Regions from separate parts of the Rhizobium sp. NLR16a genome, predicted to be linked through region 2. Evidence: predicted binding sites of a transcription regulator. Region 2 holds the regulator's gene; each other region holds the start of a gene.

Region 1 (4,390 bases), 920 kb from region 2:
CTTCCATGCCGTGAAAGCCGGCAAAGGCCGGATAAACCCGGATGGTCCTGTTCATGAAGATCCTGCCGAGGCGCGCGTCCTTGGCGGTGTCCACCATCTGTGGTTCGCCTATGGCAGCGAGCAGACGCTCGGTCGCGTTGGCATAGGCGATCGGGTCGGTTTTGCAGAGATCGAGATATTCCGACACCGACATGTCGCTTTCGCGGCGCGATTCATAACTGCGTGTGAACGCATCGAATACGGATTCACTCAGCATGGGACCTCCATTAAGGTAATGCCGCAGGCTCTAAGCCGTATAACCATCGAGATGGCCACGGCGTTCCTAAGAATCAATAGTTTCGTAGGTATATTCCACGCTGACCGGCCGTTTGTGGCAATGCACAAAATCGTGCATGCACCGGTATTTTTTTACTCCACGAAACTGTTTCTTATTGTAGTTGAGAAAAGGCTTGTCGCGATATCAGCACATTTAGCGACGTGACATGGAAGTAAAAAAGGTATGCAATAGCGCCCGTGATTCGAGCCGTAAATAATCGGCGATTGCCCGCCGGTGAGAGCCAGTCGGCTCCGACAGCGGGCAGCGAGTTCGCCGCCCGCAGAATGAAACCGGGCGAACGTCACATCCGACCGGCATATCCTACTCATGCGCCTCCTGGCTCTCAGCCGTTGAACGCCTTTTCCAGCGCAGCCACATCGATCTTGACCATGCCGAGCATGACTTCGGTGACGCGCCTTGCCCGCTCGCGATCTTCGTCGGCGATCATCTCGGAGAGCGCGCGCGGGACGATCTGCCAGGAAAGGCCCCAGCGGTCCTTCAGCCAGCCGCAGGCCTCCGGCGTGCCGCCATTGGCGAGGAAGGCATCCCATATCCGATCGATCTCCGCCTGGCTTTCCAGAAGGATCGCTATCGAAAAGGAATGGTTGAAGCTGTCGAGCGGACCGGCCTTCATCGCCAGGAAGGCTTGGTCGCCAAGCGTGAACTCGATCAGCTCGACGCTGCCGGGAGGGCCGCTCGGGGTTTCCGCCGGAAGTATGGTGGTTCGGCCGATCCTGGAATCCGGAATGATCGACACGTAGAATTCTACGGCTTCGCGTGCCTGCTCCGCGAACCAGAGATTTGAAATGACCTTGGGCATGGACAGCCTCCTTGTTGGCGAGTATCCCGGACTTCTGTCCGATGCTTCGAGGACGTCTGGTCGGCACCGGTTCCGACAGGCCGCGATCGGATTTTTTGGCCGCCCACCCCCCCCAATAGCGGTGGCTCGGGAATGAAAGCAGAACATCTTTTCTGGTCTTTCCTTCCCGAATCACTACATTACGCGCCATGAGCAATAGTTTCGACGATATTCCCTTCTTCGACGAGGAGCCGGGCGATGTGGCGCGTAAGCCGCAGCCGTCTGTCGCAACCGCCGGAAGGCCGGCCGCCGGCGGCGGCATCGCCGCCCGCGCCATGGCGGCCCGTGACGGCGGCAAACGGCCGGACTATCTCGCCGGATTGAACCCGGAACAGACCGAAGCCGTCGAAACGCTGGAAGGCCCCGTCCTCGTGCTCGCCGGCGCCGGCACGGGAAAGACGCGCGTGCTGACGACCCGCATCGCCCATATCCTCAATACCGGCCGCGCCTTCCCGTCACAGATCCTCGCCGTCACCTTTACCAACAAGGCCGCGCGCGAGATGAAGGAGCGCATCGCCCTGCTCGTCGGCGGCGCCGTCGAAGGCATGCCGTGGCTCGGCACCTTCCACTCGATCGGCGTCAAGCTCCTGCGCCGCCATGGCGAGCTCGTCGGCCTGAGCTCCGGTTTCACCATTCTCGACACCGACGACGTCGTGCGCCTGATCAAGCAGCTGATCCAGGCCGAAGGCCTCGACGACAAGCGCTGGCCGGCAAAGCAGTTCGCCGGCATGATCGACACCTGGAAGAACAAGGGCCTCGGACCGGCCGATATTCCCGAAGGCGACGCCCGCGCCTTTGCCAATGGCCGCGGCCGCGATCTCTATTTCGCCTATCAGGCGCGCCTGTCGACGCTCAACGCCTGCGATTTCGGCGACCTGCTGATGCATCCGATCGCGATCTTCCGCAAGAATCCGGATCTTTTGAAGGAATATCACGGCCGCTTCCGCTATATCCTTGTCGACGAGTACCAGGACACCAACACTGCTCAGTACATGTGGCTGAGGCTTCTTGCCCAGCGCGCCAAGGGTGAGCCGCAGAATGTCTGCTGCGTCGGTGACGACGACCAGTCGATCTATGGCTGGCGCGGCGCGGAGGTCGACAATATCCTGCGCTTCGAGAAGGATTTCCCCGGCGCCAAGGTGATCAAGCTCGAGCGCAATTACCGATCGACCGAACATATCCTTGGCGCCGCCGCCCATCTGATCGCCCATAATGAAGGCCGCTTGGGCAAGACGTTGTTCACCGATCGCGCCGACCCAGATGACGTCAAGGTCCAGGTTCACGCCTCCTGGGACTCGGAGGAGGAAGCCCGCGCCATTGGCGAGGAGATCGAGCAACTCCAGCGCAACAAGCATCTGCTGAACGACATGGCGATCCTCGTGCGCGCCTCCTTCCAGATGCGCGAATTCGAAGATCGCTTCGTCACCCTTGGCCTCAACTACCGCGTCATTGGTGGCCCGCGCTTCTATGAGCGCCTCGAAATCCGCGATGCCCTGGCCTATTTCCGCCTGGTGGCGCAGCCGGCCGACGACCTCGCCTTCGAACGTATCATCAACACGCCGAAGCGCGGCCTCGGCGATACGACGGTGCGCGCGCTGCACGATTATGCACGCGCCCGCGACATCCCGATGCTGGCGGCCGCCGCCGACATCATCGAGACGGACGAGCTGAAGCCGAAGGCGCGAAAAGCCCTCTTCGACGTGATTCAATCTTTCCGCCGATGGCAGGAACTGCTTGAAAACACGCCACATACCGAACTTGCCGAGCAGATCCTCGAAGAGTCCGGCTATACCGACATGTGGAAGAACGACAAGAGCGCGGAAGCCCCGGGCCGCTTGGAAAACCTGAAGGAACTGATCCGCTCGATGGAAAGCTTCGAGTCAATGCGCGGCTTTCTCGAACACGTCTCCCTTGTGATGGATGCCGACACCAACGAGAACCTCGACGCCGTCTCGATCATGACGCTGCATTCGGCCAAGGGCCTGGAATTCGACACCGTTTTCCTGCCCGGCTGGGAGGAAGGCCTTTTTCCGCACCAGCGCTCGCTCGATGAAAGCGGCCGTGCCGGCCTGGAGGAGGAACGCCGCCTCGCCTATGTCGGCATCACCCGCGCCAAACGTCGCTGCCACATCTGGTTCGTCTCCAACCGCCGCATCCACGGTCTCTGGCAATCGACCCTGCCCTCGCGTTTCCTGGACGAATTGCCGGAGACCCATGTCGAGGTCGCCGAGATGGAACAGAGCTACGGCGGTTACGGCCGCGGCGGTTACGGCCAGTCCCGCTTCGACAAAGCCGAACCCTTCGCCAACTCCTATTCGACCCCCGGCTGGAAGCGCGCCCAGGCCAACAGGACCGACGCCACCCGCGACAATTGGGGCACCCGCTCCGGCCACGCCGTCGAACGCATCGGTTATGGCGAAAACGGCCCGAAGGGACGCACGATCGACGGGGAACTGGTGGCGAAGTCCACGTCCTCTGAATCATCGCGCTTCACCCTCGGCGACCGCGTCTTCCACCTGAAATTCGGCAATGGCAACATCACTGGCATCGAAGGCAACAAGCTGACGATCGATTTCGATCGCGCCGGACAGAAGCGGGTGCTGGACGGGTTCGTCGAGCGCGTGTGATTTTGCGGTTATACCGCGTGGAAACCGTTATCCGAACATCCGCATACTGCTGAGCCCGAGAATATCGTTCAGCAGGGCGATGCCCATTCCGACGGCGACGATCGACAGCCCGATCAGGAACAGTCGCCGAGCCCGGTCATATTTTGCGGCGAGCAGGGAGTCGCGCGCGAGCAGATCCGCAAACACCTTCACCTGAATGGCGATACCGACGGTCAGAAATGACATCGGCAGCAGATCGACGCGGCTCCAGTCATTGGGATTGGACACCCAAAGACTGATGAAATTGAGGGAGAAACCAAGAATGATCCCGGTCGCCGTCAGCGACCCGTTGCGGAAGGTGGCGTCGATCTTTTCATCTGCTTGAGGCTCGGACATGGCTTCAATCTTGACTTGCTGATGAGCTCAGAAAGACAGAAATCGCGGCGGCCGGCAAGATCGAGCGGACGTCGCCGTCGAAGAAGGCGCTGCAGCACCTCAGCCGGCAGACCGATGAAGGCTGACACCGGAAAATGAGGCTCGGCCGGGGAGATCCGCAGTGTAAAACCTTCGCCTTCCCGCCGTTTCGAGAGGAGAGTTACTGCGATCACA
Region 2 (4,390 bases):
ATCTGGTTGACCTTGACGAGGATCGAGTTGGCGACGCCCATGCGGATGCCGTCGCGAAGGCGGGCGGAGTTGGTGACGAAGAGATCGTCGCCGACGAGCTGGGTCTTCTTGCCGATCAGATCGGTCAGCGCCTTCCAGCCGTCCCAGTCGTCCTCGGCCATGCCGTCCTCGATCGAGATGATCGGGTATTTGCCGGCGAGCTCGGCGAGATATTCGGCCATGGCGCCCGATTCGAGCGTACGGCCTTCCCCTTCGAGAACATACTTGCCGTCCTTGAAGAATTCCGTCGAGGCGCAGTCGAGGCCGAGGCACATGTCGTCGCCCGGCTTGTAGCCGGCTTTCTCGATCGACTTCATGATGAAATCCAGGGCTTCGGGCGCGCTCTTCAGGCCGGGGGCGAAGCCGCCTTCGTCACCGACATTGGTGTTGTGGCCCTGCGCGGCAAGCTCCTTTCGAAGCGTATGGAAGACTTCCGACCCCATACGCACGGCGTCGGCGATCGAATCGGCGCCGACCGGCAGGATCATGAATTCCTGGAAGTCGATCGGATTGTCGGCATGGGCGCCGCCGTTGATGATGTTCATCATCGGCACCGGCAGGAGGCTGGCGGAAGCGCCGCCGACGTAGCGGTAAAGCGGCAGGCCGGATGCCTGGGCGGCAGCCTTGGCGACGGCGAGCGAGACGCCGAGGATGGCGTTGGCGCCGAGGCGCGACTTGTTCGGCGTGCCGTCGAGCTCGATCATGATGTTGTCGATCTGAATCTGGTTTTCGGCGTCGATGCCGCCGATCGCGTCGAAGATCTCGGTGTTGGCGGCCTCGACCGCCTTTTCGACGCCCTTGCCGAGATAGCGCTTGCCGCCGTCGCGCAGCTCGACCGCCTCATGCGCGCCCGTCGAGGCGCCCGAGGGAACGGCCGCGCGGCCCATGCTGCCGTCTTCGAGATAGACGTCGACTTCGACGGTGGGGTTGCCACGGCTATCGAGGATCTCGCGGGCGATGATATCGGTGATTGCAGTCATGGGTTCTTCCTGCTCGGTGGGTGATAAGTCGTTCGAAGCCTGTCATAATCGAAGGCGTGCAAATTACAATGCCGCAATTTCCGGCCTCCGAACCAGCATTCCGTCGTGGCCTAAACCACGAACATGTCAGCTTGTTGAACGTCAGGACTTGGCGATCGCATCGAAGGCAAGCAGCTTCTCGAGCAGTCGCGGCATGTCCTTGAGATAAACCATATTCGGGCCATCGGACGGCGCGTTGTCGGGGTCCTGATGGGTTTCGAGGAAGACGCCGGCAATTCCCGTCGCCACTGCCGCGCGCGCCAGCGTTTCCACGAACTCGCGCTGGCCGCCGGAGGAATCGCCCTGCCCGCCCGGCTGAGCGACGGAATGCGTCGCGTCGAAGATGACGGGAGCGCCCATCGCCGCCATAATCGGCAGCGAGCGCATGTCGGAGACCAGCGTATTGTAGCCGAAGGAAGCGCCACGCTCGCACAAGAGCACATTCGGATTGCCGCTGGCGTTGAGCTTCTTCAGGACGTTCTTCATGTCCCAGGGGGCGAGGAACTGGCCCTTCTTGACATTGACGGCACGGCCGGTCCTTGCGGCGGCGATCAGTAGGTCGGTCTGACGGCAGAGGAAGGCCGGGATCTGCAGGACATCGACCACCTTGGCCACCTCGGCGCATTGCTCGGCCGTATGGACGTCGGTTATGACCGGAAAGCCGAATTCCTTCTTGAGGTCGGCAAAGACCTCCATGCCCTTTTCCAGGCCGATGCCGCGCTCGGCCGAGAGCGAGGTGCGGTTGGCCTTGTCGAAGGAGCTTTTGTAGACAAGACCCATGCCAAGCTTTGCGCAAAGCTCCTTCAGCGTGCCGGCGACCATGAAGGCGTGGTCCCGGTTCTCCATCTGACAGGGGCCGGCAATCAGCGACAGGCGGGCGGTATTGGAAAAGGTGACCTGACCTTCGCCTTCGCCGATCCTGACTTCGGAATTCGTGTCGGTGCTCATCGTGTTTCCTCGAAGGCGAAGAGCGCACCCTGCCCGGGCGTAGACTTCACCAGAATGCGATTGTTCTTGCGCGTGAATGTGATCCCGTTAGCACCCAAATGCGCTTCTGTCACGGCAAGATCGGCGACGGTGAAGAGGATTACCCGGCCGCGCAGACCACGATCGGCGGATGAGACGGCAAGCTCGAAATAGGCCTCCAGCCCTTCGGGCGTCATCAGGCTGATCTTCGCATTTGATGCCGCGATATTCACGCCGAAACCGGTTTTCTCCGCCGCCGCCTGCCCTATCGCAAGCCCGACGAAGGCGGCGAATGCCGCCGGGTCCGGCGCACAAAGCGCGATCTCGGCAATGCCGATCACGCCATTGGCATGCGTCTCCAGCGCGGCGCGATCTGTCGGGAAGGAATTGATGCGCTGGCAGGTAAAGAGAAAGAAATCGGGTGCGCGCAGATCAGCTGCAAAGGCCAGCTTGAAGCTGCCGACGGTCTCCGAACCATCCGGCATCCGCATCGGCCGGCTGAATTGCAACATCTCGCCGGCGCTCGCGCCGTTGCTGACGAAGCGCTTATGATCGAGGCCGGCATCCTCGCTGAGGAAGGCCAGCGCAGACAATCCCTCCTCGCCGCAGCGGAAGCGGAAGGCGCGATTGCGGGCGATGAAGACATTGCCGTGGCGGGCCGCTGCCTCGCTCTCCTCGACGCTCGCCACGCCAAGCGGCTCCAGATAGGTCTTGTCGGCGAAAAAGACGCAGGCATTCTCCGTTCCGAAGGGATGGCGCCCATCGGCGGCGACGGTGAAACCGAGCTTGCCGAGCCTCTCACGCGCCAGATCGATATTGACCACCGGCAGCACGACGTGATCCAGCGGATGCGACTTGGCGGAATGCGCGTTCATGATATCCTCCTGAAAGGGGCAAAGATGTGCGACAGCCCCTCCCCGAATGCAAGCGATGTGCGCCAATCCCGTCGAATGAAATTAAAAATCTCGACGAGTTGGCCCGAAGTTTTACGGAAATTTAGCTACTTGCGGAACACATATGGAACATATAGTGTCTGTTCTGGATTTGTTTCAATCAGGGGTCTGACGTCGATGCTCACGCGCAAACAACAGGAGCTTCTCCTTTTCATTCATGAGCGCATGAAGGAATCCGGCGTCCCTCCCTCCTTCGACGAAATGAAGGATGCCCTGGATCTCGCCTCGAAATCCGGCATTCACCGCCTGATCACGGCGCTCGAGGAGCGCGGCTTCATTCGCCGCCTACCGAATCGCGCCCGGGCGCTTGAAGTGATCAAGCTTCCGGAGGCCTATAACCCCAGCCTGCAACAGCGCCGCGGTTTTTCGCCGAGCGTCATCGAGGGCAGCCTCGGCAAACCCCAGCCGGTCGCCGCCCCCGCTGCCGCAAAGCCGGTCGCCGACAACGGCAACTCTGTCTCCGTGCCGGTCATGGGAAGAATCGCCGCCGGCGTTCCGATCTCGGCGATCCAGAACAACACGCATGACATCGTCATTCCCGCGGACATGCTTGGCTCCGGTGAGCACTACGCGCTGGAGGTCAAGGGCGATTCGATGATCGACGCCGGCATCTTCGACGGCGACACCGTGATCATCCGCAACGGCAGCACCGCAAGTCCCGGCGACATCGTCGTTGCCCTCGTCGACGACGAGGAAGCAACGCTGAAACGCTTCCGCCGGAAGGGCGCCTCGATCGCGTTGGAAGCCGCCAACCCGGCTTACGAGACCCGGATTTTCGGGCCGGACCGCGTCAAGGTGCAGGGCAAGCTCGTCGGCCTCATTCGCCGTTATCACTGACAGCAGCCGGACCGGATTCGGTAAAACTGTCTTTGCGCCAATCATAGGCGCGATGGCGCATCCATGGCCGCGATAGCGCCTCGAATGCGGTTGCGACCTGCAGGCCGGCATCGGCGAAGCGCAATTCGACGGAACCGGTCCTGCGGAGCGTCTCGCCGGTGAAGAGCGTCCCGCCTGAACGGCAGCTGTTGAAACGCAGGCGGACCGAGGTCACGACGATATCGGCCGTATCGCAGGCCGGGCCGAGATAGGCGGCATTGTCGATGACGGTGACGATATGGCCATTGCCGAGTCGTGATGTGCACCACGCCTTCTTGACGCAGGAAAACCGGTTTGCTTCACCGCCTGCTGCGGCTGCCCGCATCGCTGCGCTCGCTTCGTTCTGCTGATCGCGGGAAAGCCTGACTCGGCGGTCTTCTCCTTCCGGCGGGATAGCCGGACCATCCAGCATCTTCGGTGGAACATGTGTCGGCAGGACCAGCGCTCGCTGCCACTGGTCGAAGATGAAATCCGGCGGGTTTTCACGGTTGGACGCGATTGCCTCAGCCGCAACGACCGCAACCAGACCACCATCCT
Region 3 (4,390 bases), 1.8 Mb from region 2:
GGCAAACCTGATCGGCAAGCTCGAATTCTTCAATCCGATCGCATCCGTCAAGGACCGCATCGGTGTGGCAATGATCGAAAGCCTGGAATCGCAAGGCAAGATCACATCAGGCAAAACGGTGCTGATCGAGCCGACATCAGGCAATACCGGCATCGCACTCGCCTTTGCCGCCGCCGCCAAGGGGTATCGGCTGATCCTCACCATGCCGGAAACCATGTCGGTCGAGCGGCGCAAGATGCTGGCGCTGCTCGGCGCCGAGCTGGTGCTGACGGAAGGGTCGAAGGGCATGAAGGGCGCCATCGCCAAGGCCGAGGAGCTCGCCGCCTCCCTTCCCGACGCCATCATTCCGCAGCAGTTCGAAAACCCGGCCAATCCCGAGATCCACCGCAAGACGACGGCCGAGGAAATCTGGAACGATACCGACGGCACGGTCGATATCGTCGTCTCGGGCATCGGCACCGGCGGCACGATCACCGGCGTCGGCCAGGTGCTGAAGAGCCACAAGCCCGAGATCCAGATCATCGCCGTCGAGCCTGCCGATTCGCCGGTGCTCTCAGGCGGCAATCCCGGCCCGCACAAGATCCAGGGAATCGGCGCCGGCTTCGCGCCGAAGATCCTCGATACCGGCATCTATGACGAGGTCGTGACCGTCTCCAATGACGAGGCCTTCGAACAGGCCCGCCTCATCGCAAGGCTCGAAGGCGTGCCGGTCGGCATCTCCTCGGGCGCGGCGCTGACGGCGGCGATCAAGGTCGGCAGCCGGCCGGAGAATGCCGGCAAGAATATCGTCATCATCATACCGTCTTTTGCGGAACGGTATTTGTCGACGGCGCTGTTTGAGGGGTTGGGGAGCTGAATAGCGAATAGCGAATAGCGAATAGCGAATAGCGAATAGCGAATAGCGAATAGCGAATAGGATGTAACCTGCTTTGCGGCGGGCAAGCCGATTAACTAGTCGCTATTCGCAACTCCCTATTCGCTTGCGCTCAGGCGGCCGCCGTCAACCTCTCGCCGGCGATCCGGTAGGAGATCGCCTCAGCCAGATGCAAACGGCCAACGGTCGGTTTGTCGTCGAGATCGGCGAGCGTGCGGGCGACCTTGAGGACGCGGTGGTAGCCGCGGGCGGAGAATTTCATCTTCTCGGCGGCGTCGCGCAGGAGTTGCAGGCCGCTCGCATCGGGCTCGGCGAGTTTTTCGATCATTGATGTGGAGCAGCGGGCATTGGTGCCGATATCCCTGGCGCCGGCGCGCGCGAAGCGCTCCTGCTGGAGCTCGCGGGCGCGGGCGACGCGGCGGGCGACATCGGCGCTGGCCTCGGCCGCCATCGGGCGGATCAGATCGGCGGCGGAGACGGCCGGCACATCGATGCGGATATCGATGCGGTCCATCAGCGGCCCGGAGATGCGGGCCTGGTAGTCGCTCATGCAGCGCGGGCCACGGGCGCAGGTATGGCCGGGCTCACCGGCCATGCCGCAGCGGCAGGGGTTCATCGCCGCGATCAGCTGGAATTTCGCCGGATAGGAGACGCGGTGATTGGCGCGCGCAATGACGCATTCGCCGCCTTCGAGCGGCTGGCGCAGCGCATCGAGCGCCTGCGGCGTGAACTCGGGGAACTCGTCGAGGAAGAGCACGCCGTGATGGGCGAGCGAGGCCTCGCCCGGCCGGGCGCGCAGACCGCCGCCGACAAGGGCGGCCATGGTGGCGGAATGATGCGGGGTGCGGAAGGGCCGGCGATCGGACAGCTTGCCGCCGGTGAGCTGTCCGGCGATCGAATGGACCATCGACACTTCAAGCAGTTCGGCGGGCGAAAGCGGCGGCAGGATCGACGGCAGCCGCGACGCCAGCATCGATTTGCCGGAACCGGGAGGCCCGACCATCAGGAGATTGTGGCCGCCGGCGGCCGCCACCTCGAGCGCACGTTTTGCGCTTTCCTGGCCCTTGGTCTCGGCAAGATCCGGCAGGTTGGCGGCATTGGCGCGGATCGACGGCTCCGGCCGGGAGAGCACCTGCGTGCCGCGAAAATGATTGGCAAGGGCAATCAGGCTGCGCGGTGCGAGAATATCGACCTCGGCGCCGGCCCAGGCAGCCTCGGCGCCGCTTTCGGCCGGGCAGATCAGCCCCTTGCCGAGAGCATTGGCGCCGATCGCGGCCGGCAGCGCGCCAGCGATGGCGGCGATGGTGCCATCGAGATTGAGCTCGCCGACGACGACAAAATCCGACAGCGCATCGGCGGGAATGGCGCCGAGAGCGACCATCAGCGCCAGCGCGATTGGCAGATCAAAATGCGAGCCTTCCTTCGGCAGATCGGCGGGCGCCAAGTTGACGGTCACCCGTTTGCCCGGCAGCGCCAGGCCGGAGGCGTGAAGGGCGGCCTGAACGCGCTCGCGGCTTTCAGCGACCGCCTTGTCAGGCAGGCCGACGATCTGCATGCCGACCTTGCCAGGCGCGATCATGACCTGGACCTCGACCGGCACGCCTTCGATGCCCTGGAATGCTACCGTACTGACACGCGCGACCATATGCCCACCCTTGTCCCGCAAACTCTTAGAGACCGCCCCGTGGCCGTTGAAAGCCAGCGGTTGCAATCTGGCACGGAAGCAGGACTAAAACAAGAACAATAAAAGAACGCAGGCGGATAAGCAGCAGTAATCGCGGTTGTACCCGATCGCAGCCTCAGCCGCGCTTGCGCTCGATCGCGTCCCAGAGCAGGGCCGCGATATCGGCGCCGCCGAACTTCCTGACCTCGCGGATGCCGGTCGGCGAGGTGACGTTGATCTCGGTCATGTAATCGCCGATCACGTCGATGCCGACGAGCAGGAAGCCGCGTTCCCTCAGCGCGGGGCCGATGCGGGCGCAGATTTCCTTTTCGCGCGGCGTCAGTTCGGTCGCCTCGGCGCGGCCGCCGACATGCATGTTGGAGCGGCTGTCATGCTCGGCCGGCACGCGGTTGATGGCACCGGCAAACTCGCCGTCGACAAGGATGATACGCTTGTCGCCCTTGCGCACGTCGGGCAGATATTGCTGGGCGATGAAGGGCTCGCGGAAGAGTTGGCCGAACATTTCCAGCAGCGAGGAGAGGTTGCGGTCGTCGCGGGTCGAATGGAAGACGCCGGCGCCGCCATTGCCGTAGAGCGGCTTCAAGATGATGTCGCCCATCTCGTCGCGGAAGCGGCGGATTTCGGCGGGATCCTTGGTGATCAGCGTCTTCGGCATCAGATCGGCGAATTCGGTGACGAAGATCTTCTCCGGTGAATTGCGCACCCAAGCCGGATCGTTGACGACGAGCGTCTTCGGATGGATGCGCTCGAGGAGATGCGTCGAGGTGATATAGGCCATGTCGAAGGGCGGATCCTGGCGCAGCAGCACCACGTCCATGGTCGAGAGATCGACGCGCTCGGGCGCGCCGAGTTCGAAGTGATCGCCCTTGACGTCACGCAGCAGCATCGGCTCGACGCTGGCAAAGAGCTTGCCGTCGCGGAAGCTCAGGCGCTCGGGGGTATAATGGAAGAGCCTGTAGCCGCGCGCCTGCGCCTCCAGGCTCATGGCGAAGGTGGAGTCCCCTGCGATATTGATGCCGGCGACATGATCCATCTGGACCGCTACATTGGTGATCTTGGCCATTTCCGTCCCTCGCTGAATGCCGGACAGATGTAGGTCGGCCCGGCATCAAACGCAACGGTCATCGAAGGCTTGCGGCAGTCGCCATTTTCAGGCGGCGATGCCCTGGCTGCCGCCGTTGCGCAGCATGTTGCGCAGACGGTAGGCGATTGCCAAAGGCTTCGGGAAAGGCTTGCGCAGGAAGGCGACCTTGCGGACGTAACTGTCGACCCGCCAGCTCGCCCAGGTTCCACCTGCGAAAAAGGCGACGTCGCCGGCGCACAGGGTCCGTTCCGTGCCGTCCTCGGCGGTGATATGGACCTCGCCTTCGAGGATCATCACGGTCTCGTCCCAGCCGAAATACCAGCGGAATTCGCCCGCCGTGCAGTCCCAGATCGCCGTCAGCGACGCCTCGTCATGGCCGCGCGAATGTTCGGCGGTGCGGGCTTCCGGATTGCCGCTGATGATCCAGTCGGGATTGATCGGCGTCGATTTCAGCGGCAGGTGGTCGCTCGCATGCGCGACGAAGGACTTCCCGGCCGGCTTCAGCGCGATATAAGGCACCGAGCGCGCAGCCATGCCGACCGCACTTGCAAGCATCATCTTCCAGGCCACGCCACAACCCCCAATTCTTAATCCCTACCGCGATGGTGGATAGCAGAGAGAGGTAAGGAGCTCGTTCAACCCGGGACTAAAATTTTAACAATCCGGAAACTCGGCCGGGCAAAGCGCTCAGAAGGCGTCGGGAAAGTGCCGCGGCAACCGGCCGGGCATGACCGCGACGATATCGTAG
Region 4 (4,390 bases), 1.1 Mb from region 2:
TGCGGCGGGCGTGCCAGACGCGGTGACGTCGCCTGGCCGGCGGACGCCACAGCCCGAAAAGCTGCGCCCATCTCAGTTTGGCCAAGCCCTCCGGCAGGCCGGGGCCGAGCGTCGCTATGCGCATCCCAAGCCAGATCTGGCATGGGATGAGCTGAACGATGGTCGACGTGACGCCGGAGAGCCGGCGCTTGAAGTTGGGCGCGATGATCTCGACGTCACGAATATCCGGCAAGGAATGGGTCTCGTGTCTGACGGGCGATCAGCCCCAGGAAACCTGTAGGATTTCGTAGGCCTTGGAGCCGCCCGGCGCATTGACCTCGATGGAATCGCCGACTTCCTTGCCGATCAGCGCACGGGCGATCGGGGAGGAGATGGAGATGCGGCCGGCCTTGACGTCGGCTTCCTGGTCGCCAACGATCTGGTAGGTCTTTTCTTCCTCGGTGTCCTCGTCAACGAGCTTCACCTTGGCGCCGAACTTGATCTTGTCGCCGGACATTTTCGTGAGGTCGATGACCTCGGCGCGGGCCGTCAGGTCTTCCAGCTCGGTGATGCGGCCCTCATTGTGGCTCTGGGCTTCCTTGGCGGCATGGTATTCGGCATTTTCGGAAAGGTCGCCATGAGCACGGGCTTCGGCGATCGCCTCGATGATTCGGGGGCGCTCCTCCTGCTGACGCCAGCGCAGCTCTTCCTGCAGCTTGACGAAACCACCCTGTGTCATCGGTACCTTATCAACCATTTTTCTGTCCTTCACTCCTTGCGGCCGCCGTCTTGCGTCAGCACAGTCAGGCACACACAAAAGAAAACAGGTCCCGAAGAGGAACTTCGGAACCGTGCCACAATCATAGTTGCATGCTTATAGCAGATCGCCACGGCTGATTTCCAGAAAATTCGCATAAATGAAACGGATACCCGCTGGTACGTCGGGTGATGCGTGCCAAACGGGGGAGCGGCAGCCGCGCCGGGATTGACTTTGCGCCATGGAACATATAGTGAACATACTAATGAAGAAGTCGCTAACCGAACGTTTGGCCATCCTTTCCGATGCCGCAAAATACGATGCTTCCTGTGCCTCCAGCGGCACGGTGAAACGCGATTCGAGCGCAAGCGGCGGACTGGGTTCGACCGAGGGATCCGGCATCTGCCATGCCTATGCTCCGGATGGACGGTGCATTTCGCTTCTGAAGATCCTGCTCACCAATTTCTGCATCTACGACTGTGCCTATTGCGTCAATCGCTCCTCCAGCAATGTCGAGCGCGCACGCTTCACGACGGAGGAAGTCGTCTGGCTGACGCTCGAATTCTACCGACGCAACTATATCGAAGGCCTCTTCCTTTCCTCCGGCATCATTCGCTCTTCCGATTACACGATGGAGGAGATGGTCCGCATCGTCCGCGAGCTGCGGGTGACGCATAATTTCCGCGGCTATATCCATCTGAAAGCGATCCCCGAGGCGTCGCCGCATCTGATCGAGGAGGCGGGGCTTCATGCCGATCGGCTGTCGCTTAATATCGAGCTGCCGACCGACAGCGGGATTTCCCGTTTCGCGCCGGAAAAGAAGCCCGTCAATATCAGACGATCGATGGCGGATATCAGGTCGAAGATCGAGGCTGCCGATGAACCGACGCTTAAGACCGGGAAACGCCAGCGTTTCGTGCCAGCCGGCCAGAGCACGCAGATGATCGTCGGGGCGGATGGGGCCGATGACGCGACTATTCTGGCGAGCAGCGGCCGGCTCTACAGCAGCTATGGCCTGAGGCGCGTCTATTACTCCGCCTTCAGCCCCATCCCGGACTCCTCGAAAAACCTGCCGCTGATCAAGCCGCCGCTGATGCGCGAGCATCGGCTTTACCAGGCCGACTGGCTCTATCGGTTCTACGGTTTCGGCATCGAGGAGATTACTGCGAACCAGGCGGACGGCATGCTCGATCTCAATCTCGATCCGAAGCTTGCCTGGGCGCTTGCCAACCGGGGCGAATTTCCCGTCGACCTCAACAAGGCCGAGCGCGAGCGGTTGCTGCGTGTGCCGGGCCTCGGCACCAAAACCGTGAAAGCGATCGTCTCTGCGCGCCGTTTTCGTCGCCTGCGGCTTGATGATCTCTCCCGACTCGGAGTTTCGATCAAGAAAGTCCAATCCTTCATCTCCGCGGAAGGCTGGTCGCCGCGACGGCTGGTCGACCGCCCGGACCTGCGCGCCGTGTTCGAGCCGCAGCATGAACAATTGTCCTTGCTGTGATGCGCCGGGTCGTGCTTGCAGGACGTGGAGATCTTGGCGAATGGCGCGATGCCGCACGCGTTTTGGCGGCAGCCGGCATCTTGCCCGAGGAGATCGACTGGCGCGAAAAAAGCGCCGAGGCCGATCTGTCGTTTCAACGGGACGCCATGCCGCCAGCGCCTGCGACAACGCGTAAGCCGATGACGGTGCCGCCCGCTTTCATCGAGCTTGCTGAGACCGTCCTCTGCCATTCCGATCCGGCGCGATTTTCTCTGCTGTACCGTCTCCTCTGGAGGCTGCAGCTGGATCGGCAACTGCTGGAGGTGACCTCCGACGAGGATGTTGTGCGGGCCAGGCTGATGGCGAAGAACATTCGGCGCGACGCGCACAAGATGACGGCCTTCGTCCGTTTCAAGGAAGTCGGCGCGGTATCGGCAGGTCGTCGGAAATTCCTCGCCTGGTTCGAGCCGGACCATCATGTCGTCAGGCGCACGGCTCCCTTTTTCCAGCGCCGTTTCAGCGACATGGACTGGCTGATCGCCACGCCCAAGGGCTCGGCGGCCTGGAACGGCGAGCGGCTGACGATTGCCGACGAGCCATGCGAAAGGCCTAATCTCACCGATGCCACGGACGAACTCTGGCGAACCTACTATGCCAGCATCTTCAACCCCGCGCGGTTGAAGGTGAAGGCGATGCAGGCGGAGATGCCGAAGAAATACTGGAAGAACCTGCCGGAGGCCGACCTCATTCCTGGCTTGATTGCATCGGCCGAAAGCAAGGTGCGGGAGATGGCGGCGCGGGAGGCGACGCAGTCGCTGCCGTTTCACGACCGCTTGCAGCGGGCCGCGCGCAATCTCCCCGCAGAACCAGCGGCTACTGCGGGCACGCTGGAAGCACTGCGCGCGGAGGCCGCTGTCTGCACACGCTGCCCGCTTCATGCAAATGCGACGCGGACGGTATTCGGAGAGGGGCCGCGCGATGCGCAGGTGATGTTCGTCGGCGAGCAGCCGGGCGACCAGGAGGATATTTCCGGGCGTCCCTTCGTCGGTCCCGCCGGCAGGCTTCTCGATCAGGTGATATCGGAGGCGGGCATCGACCGCTCGAGGCTCTACGTCACCAATGCCGTCAAGCATTTCAAATACGAGCCGCGGGGCAAGCGTCGCATCCATCAGAAGCCGAATATGAATGAGGTGAAGCATTGCCGCTGGTGGCTCGATCGCGAGATGGCGCTCCTCAAGCCGAAACTGATTGTCGCATTGGGGGCGACGGCGCTTGCGGCGCTGACCGATGTCAAAGAGCGCCTGCAGGATGTCAGGGGAAGGGCGATGGCGATCGAAGGAGGGCGCACGCTCTTCGTGACGGTGCATCCGTCCTATCTGCTGCGCATTCCGGACGAGCGACTGAAGGCGGAGGAGCTGGCCCGGTTTCGCGTGGATATGCTGAAGGTTCAGCGGCTTATGGTCTCAGCCGGATAAATTGATTCCGGTGGAGTTCGCGCCACTGCCCGTCGAGCGGTGGCGCTGCCCTGTCTCAAGCGAAGTAACTTTGCAGCGGCCGCACTTCGAGATTGCCGGCCTTCAGCGCCTTGATCGCCTGGGCGGCGGCTTCGGCGCCGGCCATCGTCGTGTAATAGGGCACCTTCTGCATCAGCGTCGCACGGCGCAGCGACTTGGAGTCCGAGATCGCCTTGTTGCCGTCGGTGGTGTTGATGACGAGTTGGACCTGGCGGTTGCGGATGGCGTCCTCGATATGCGGACGGCCTTCCAGAACCTTGTTGATCTTGGTGGCGGTGATGCCGTTTTCGCCGAGGAAGCGGGCGGTGCCGCCAGTTGCCAGCACCTTGAAGCCTTCTTCGACGAGGATGCGGATCGCCGGCAGCACGCGCGGCTTGTCCTCGTCGCGCACGGAGACGAAAACCGTTCCGTCACGCGGCAGTTCGACGCCCGCGCCGAGCTGCGACTTGGCGAAGGCCAGTGCAAAATCGGTGTCGAGGCCGATCACTTCGCCGGTCGAGCGCATCTCCGGGCCGAGCAGCGTGTCGACGCCGGGGAAGCGGGCGAAGGGGAAGACGGCTTCCTTGACGGCGATGTGCGTGAGCTTACGCGGATCGGGCTTCGGCCCGTAGGCGGCGAAGGTGGCGTCAAGTTTCTCGCCGGCCATGACACGGGCGGCGATCT

What was found. The regulator LexA, encoded in region 2, represses DNA repair genes until DNA is damaged. The targets are predictions, from matches to a motif close to TGTTCNNNNTGTGTTCNG.
Region 1: J7U39_RS04795 (UvrD-helicase domain-containing protein) is a predicted target of LexA. The motif match lies at 1,265-1,282, and genes of this name have one in related genera.
Region 3: J7U39_RS18410 (YifB family Mg chelatase-like AAA ATPase) is a predicted target of LexA. The motif match lies at 2,611-2,628, and genes of this name have one in related genera.
Region 4: J7U39_RS04045 (putative DNA modification/repair radical SAM protein) is a predicted target of LexA. The motif match lies at 979-996, and genes of this name have one in related genera.

What each region holds. Positions count from the first base shown of each region.
Region 1 is NZ_CP072865.1:1,034,908-1,039,297, reverse strand. Features, by position in the region: gene J7U39_RS04805 (PrkA family serine protein kinase) at 1-256, opposite strand, end outside; gene J7U39_RS04800 (VOC family protein) at 660-1,136, opposite strand; gene J7U39_RS04795 (UvrD-helicase domain-containing protein) at 1,325-3,802, shown strand; gene J7U39_RS04790 (hypothetical protein) at 3,830-4,177, opposite strand.
Region 2 is NZ_CP072865.1:1,955,786-1,960,175, forward strand. Features, by position in the region: gene eno (phosphopyruvate hydratase) at 1-1,019, opposite strand, end outside; gene kdsA (3-deoxy-8-phosphooctulonate synthase) at 1,161-2,006, opposite strand; gene J7U39_RS09565 (VOC family protein) at 2,003-2,899, opposite strand; gene lexA (transcriptional repressor LexA) at 3,095-3,814, shown strand; gene J7U39_RS09575 (ComEC/Rec2 family competence protein) at 3,795-4,390, opposite strand, start outside.
Region 3 is NZ_CP072865.1:3,802,277-3,806,666, forward strand. Features, by position in the region: gene cysK (cysteine synthase A) at 1-856, shown strand, start outside; gene J7U39_RS18410 (YifB family Mg chelatase-like AAA ATPase) at 987-2,519, opposite strand; gene gshB (glutathione synthase) at 2,674-3,621, opposite strand; gene J7U39_RS18420 (cupin domain-containing protein) at 3,709-4,212, opposite strand; gene J7U39_RS18425 (YraN family protein) at 4,330-4,390, opposite strand, start outside.
Region 4 is NZ_CP072865.1:877,436-881,825, forward strand. Features, by position in the region: gene J7U39_RS04035 (glycosyltransferase family 4 protein) at 1-232, opposite strand, end outside; gene greA (transcription elongation factor GreA) at 260-736, opposite strand; gene J7U39_RS04045 (putative DNA modification/repair radical SAM protein) at 1,002-2,234, shown strand; gene J7U39_RS04050 (UdgX family uracil-DNA binding protein) at 2,234-3,688, shown strand; gene carB (carbamoyl-phosphate synthase large subunit) at 3,744-4,390, opposite strand, start outside.